Regions from separate parts of the Psychrobacillus sp. FSL K6-1464 genome, predicted to be linked through region 2. Evidence: a T-box and tRNA genes for the amino acid it is inferred to sense, from the RefSeq annotation. Region 2 holds a T-box; the other holds one or more tRNA genes.
What was found. A T-box is a leader RNA that pairs with one kind of tRNA and senses whether it is charged. The one in region 2 lies ahead of leuS (leucine--tRNA ligase), so its partner is inferred to be a tRNA-Leu.
Positions count from the first base shown of each region.

Region 1 (2,414 bases), on a different contig from region 2:
TCTACATCGTTGCTATCGAATGCTAACTCTATTCCTATCATCAGTCCTCTTAGTAGAATAATTAAGACAAATACATGCCCTAAGATTTTGGACTTTATCCATTTTGGTTTATTCATAGCGTTTCCTCCTATTGCGTTATCCTTTTTACACAAACTCACGGTTCACCAGATATTTTTGTTCTGCTATATAGTAGTAATAAACGGATTGAATTATTCCATGTGCAGAATAACGGTAGGTATCTTGTTGCCTACTAAAATTCAGATGTTGACAAGCTCCATTTTAGTATTCGACAAAAAACGAGGAATCAATAGGATTTTATTTGTATATGATGAATCATAGAAAAGATGACGCGTGGCAAATAAGCAGCGATCATTGCCCAACTCAGCGGATGCGTCCAAAAAGCATGGGAAATGTGGGGACAACTTGCGAGTGGTCCCACACTTTACTCTCGACATCTGTTCGACAATCTCTCGACTTTTGTTCGACATCTGATCGTTAAACTCAGGGTTTGCATTATCTCTCCGACTTATGTTCGACATTCGTTCGACTACTAACCGGAATAATAAGTTGCCAAAACCATACAATAAGGCAAGATGATCCTCGTTGGATCAAGTAGAACATGTGGCGGAAATACTGGTGTCGCAACCGGTAACGCACGCGTGACACGCAGGGATGTAAACAGTCGTCTGTAATGGCGGAACAAACCTTATATAGTGACAGTGAGTCACGAGTCGTGTGTGGCGGTGCCAAGCCATAGAGAAGTCAAAAGCGGTCCGAGACAATGCCGAGATACGGGATGATGTAGAGTGGTTAATACGTAATTCCACGCCCGAACGTTTAAATCGGTTGGCAGTTGAAGTGTGGCAACACACGTATAAATGAAGTCGGATGCAAACCTGCATAATTCTGCCATCAAACAGAATGAGATATTTCTAGGGAGGAAATCCCAGAAAAAATACAAATCTACCATGCGATGCGGGTTTTGAGGGTAAGCAGTCCCTCCTGAGATAGATCCAGACATTGTGGAGAAAGAGGTAGCTCCTCTTCGAGAGCAATGGATGCTCAGTGGCTGAAAGTGATGCTTTATGGGGAGGTTCGAAGTGGAATCTTCGCATGTATACTTGATCGAGCGAGGAAGAGAGATGCCTTTTTCGAATTGGTAATCTTCGCTTTCTCTTCGTTCTAAATCATTTTAGAACAAAGCGGATGTGGTGGAACGGTAGACACGCTGGCCCGAGGAGCCAGTGCTGTAAAAGGCGTGAGGGTTCGACTCCCTCTGTCCGCATATAATCTGTAGTAAAGCTCACATTAATTTGTGGGCTTTTTTAATTGAATTTATATAAAAGTGTAAAGCTTTATTCGACAATGTTTTGTTGACTACAGTATACATTGGTGTTATATTGTTTACAAGAAACGAAACAGCAGGACCGAATAAAGGTCCATGACAAAGAGGAGTGTTCCCCATGTATTTTATTACTGGAATGAATATGTTAATTAAAGAACAAACGAATATGAATGAGTTAAAACAATTAGATTCTCATAGCTTTGGTTATTACTCAGATAAAGACGAAGCGTTCGAATCTGTCAAAAATAACTGGGGAAATATTCAAGAATCTATGTATCCATATGTGGTAATTGAATCCGTTGAAGAAGGGGTTTTCCCACATACAGAAACGATACAGTGGTTTGCCTACAACCCAGAAGAAAAAGGTTTTACGGAAACAGAAGTAGTGGAAACGAAATTCTGCAGCTTTGCATTAGGGTGATCCAACTTGTCTTGTATACAGATAAAAACATATAAAGAATAGGAGATTTTATAATGAAAAACCTTGGGACTACAGTGACGTTAGAGGATTTGCGATTTTCAGTTCGCACATACAATTGTTTGAAACGAGCAGGAATAAATACGCTGAAAGAAATCGAGAACTTATCGGAAGATGACATGATGCGTATTCGGAACCTTGGAAGAAAATCGGTAGAAGAAATTAGGGTTAAATTAGCGGAACAGGTTTCTACGAGTGAAGATATTATGCTAGAAAGAAACGAATCCATTTTAGTTTTAGAAGTTCTACAAGATGCCATAAAGAGAGGTAGCGTGGTTAATTTGACTAAGATACAAGAATTTATCCAGCAAAATACGAATGCATTGGGAGATTGGACATTTGAATCTGTGGAAATTGTACTGAAGAAATCGTAATTTTTCATGGGAGGTGTTGTCTTGTGAAGAAGCTTGTAATTTTATTCTTTCTAGTCTTATTAATCTCTGGCTGTGGATATACAGGGGAATATAAAGAATATATCAATGATACTAAAATAGAAGAATTAATAAAGGAACGGGAAAAAGATAGTCAGTTTAAGATAATCGGTCAAGTAAAAATACCTTCTTCTTTCGGACATATCTATTCAGATCTTTT
Region 1 covers NZ_JBBOOP010000002.1:382,718-385,131, forward strand. Annotated here, with positions in the region: gene MKX39_RS21915 (hypothetical protein) at 1-116, opposite strand, end outside; tRNA gene MKX39_RS21920 (tRNA-Leu) at 1,203-1,285, shown strand; gene MKX39_RS21925 (hypothetical protein) at 1,464-1,766, shown strand; partial or broken gene MKX39_RS21930 (DNA-directed RNA polymerase subunit alpha C-terminal domain-containing protein) at 1,841-2,005, shown strand; gene MKX39_RS21935 (hypothetical protein) at 2,221-2,414, shown strand, end outside.
Region 1: it has a tRNA-Leu gene. The T-box ahead of leuS (leucine--tRNA ligase) is inferred to sense a tRNA for this amino acid. The anticodon was not compared.

Region 2 (2,414 bases):
TCTCCACCAGCAACTACTTCCACGATTGGCAAATCAAATTGTTTTGCGAACTCGTAGTCACGCTCATCATGTGCAGGAACTGCCATAATAGCACCAGTACCGTATGTCGCTAATACATAATCAGCAATCCATATTGGCATCTTCTCTCCACTTACTGGGTTAACGGCATAAGCACCTGTAAATACACCTGTTTTATGTTTTGCAAGATCTGTACGTTCAAGGTCACTTTTTAATTTCACTTGATCTTTATAAGCTAGCACTGCTTCTGCTTGTTCCTCAGTAGTTATAGCATCCACAAGCTTATGCTCAGGTGCTAATACTGCATAGGTTGCACCAAAAATTGTATCCGGACGTGTTGTAAATGCACGGAAGGATTCTTTCGTGCCTGCCACTTCAAAAGTAAGCTCCGCACCCTCTGAACGTCCAATCCAATTACGTTGCATTTCTTTTAAGCTGTCTGGCCAGTCAAGATCATCTAAATCTTCTAAAAGTCTGTCTGCATAAGCAGTTATACGAAGTACCCATTGTCGCATCGGACGACGTTCTACTGGATGTCCTCCACGCTCTGACACACCGTCAATTACTTCTTCATTAGCTAAAACAGTTCCTAATGCTGGACACCAGTTTACCGGCACTTCATCTACATATGCTAGGCCTTTTTTGTACAGCTGGATGAAAATCCATTGAGTCCATTTGTAATACGAAGGATCTGTCGTATTTACCTCTCTGTCCCAGTCAAAAGAAAATCCTAAATCCGTCATTTGACGTTTAAAAGTAGCAATATTTTTTGCCGTGAACTCTGCAGGATCGTTCCCAGTATCAATTGCATATTGCTCCGCTGGAAGTCCAAAAGCATCCCACCCCATTGGATGAAGAACGTTATAACCTTGTTTACGTTTAAACGAACTTAGAATATCCGTTGCGATATATCCAAGTGGATGACCTACATGTAGACCTACTCCTGAAGGATAAGGGAACATATCCAATGCATAGAATTTTGGTTTAGACGGATCATCTGTCATCTTATACGTTTTGTTTTCTTGCCAATACTTTTGCCATTTTTTTTCGATTGCTTCATGATTAAAGCTCATAAATTTTTCCTCCTCCAATGTATGAAAAGCGGAAGCGTCTATTTCTGCCTCGACAGGCAAATGTGTTTAGGATAGATCTGTAAAGTGCGCCACATCCTGTGGCATAGCAGACATAACCCGAATCGTGCGGACCTAGGAAGAAGCACCTCAGCCACATCAGCTATTTCACATTTGCCCCGAGAGGTTAGACTCTAAAGCTAGACATAAAAAAACTCGCCCCTTAAAAAACTAAGGGACGAGAGATATACTCACGCGGTACCACCCAAATTAGTGAAAAATTCACTCAACTTGATTCCTTAACGCGGAAAACGGTACAAGCTACTATTAGTTCACTTATACAGACTCAAAGGCGAGTTCAATAATTCGTAACGCTAACTTACACCATCCGTTAGCTCTCTAAAGATACGAGATTTATTTACTAATCCTTTTCACAGTCGACTTCTATTAGTTTTAATAATAATGGATTCCACTTTAAAATACAAGCTGATGTTAAATAGAGACATTTTCCCTTACGTTATTAATTATAAGTTCCGCTTCTGTAGCATCTATAATATCCTGAACAGAGTAACCCTCGAATACCTCTTTCAATTCAAGTCCATTTTCTGTTACTTCTATCATTGCCCGTTCTGTTATTATTTTATTCACAACTGCCTTGCCTGTTAAAGGTAATTCACATTGTTTTTTAATTTTAGCAGAACCGTCTTTTGCACAATGATCCATAATGACGATAATTTTCTTTGCACCGTGCACGAGATCCATTGCCCCTCCCATGCCTTTAATCATCTTGCCTGGGATCATCCAGTTAGCGAGGTCACCTTTTTCGGATACTTCCATCGCACCTAAAATAGCCACGTCGACATGTCCTCCGCGAATCATCGCGAATGACTCTGCACTATTGAAAAAAGCAGAGCCTGGAATAGTCGTTACTGTTTCCTTACCTGCATTGATAAGGTCAGGGTTAACTTCTTGCTCGGTTGGGTACGGTCCAATACCAAGTAAGCCATTTTCCGATTGTAAAACGACCGTTTTATCGGGAGAGATGAAATTCGCAACTAAAGTCGGAATTCCAATTCCTAAGTTTACGTAGTTTCCATTTTCAATTTCTTTTTCCGCTCTTCTTGCAATTTTTTCACGTGAATTCAATCGAAACTCCTCCTTAAGAACGTGTCGTTAAACGTTCGATTCTTTTTTCTTGTTCCGCTTGGAATAGACCTTGAACATAAATGCTTGGTGTATGTATTTGAGCAGGATTTAAATCTCCTGTTTCTACAATTTCTTCTACCTCTGCAATGGTAATTTTACCAGCAGCAGCCATCATTGGAT
Region 2 covers NZ_JBBOOP010000001.1:2,518,215-2,520,628, forward strand. Annotated here, with positions in the region: gene leuS (leucine--tRNA ligase) at 1-1,091, opposite strand, end outside; T-box leader at 1,320-1,532, opposite strand; gene MKX39_RS12685 (3-oxoacid CoA-transferase subunit B) at 1,581-2,234, opposite strand; gene MKX39_RS12690 (CoA transferase subunit A) at 2,248-2,414, opposite strand, start outside.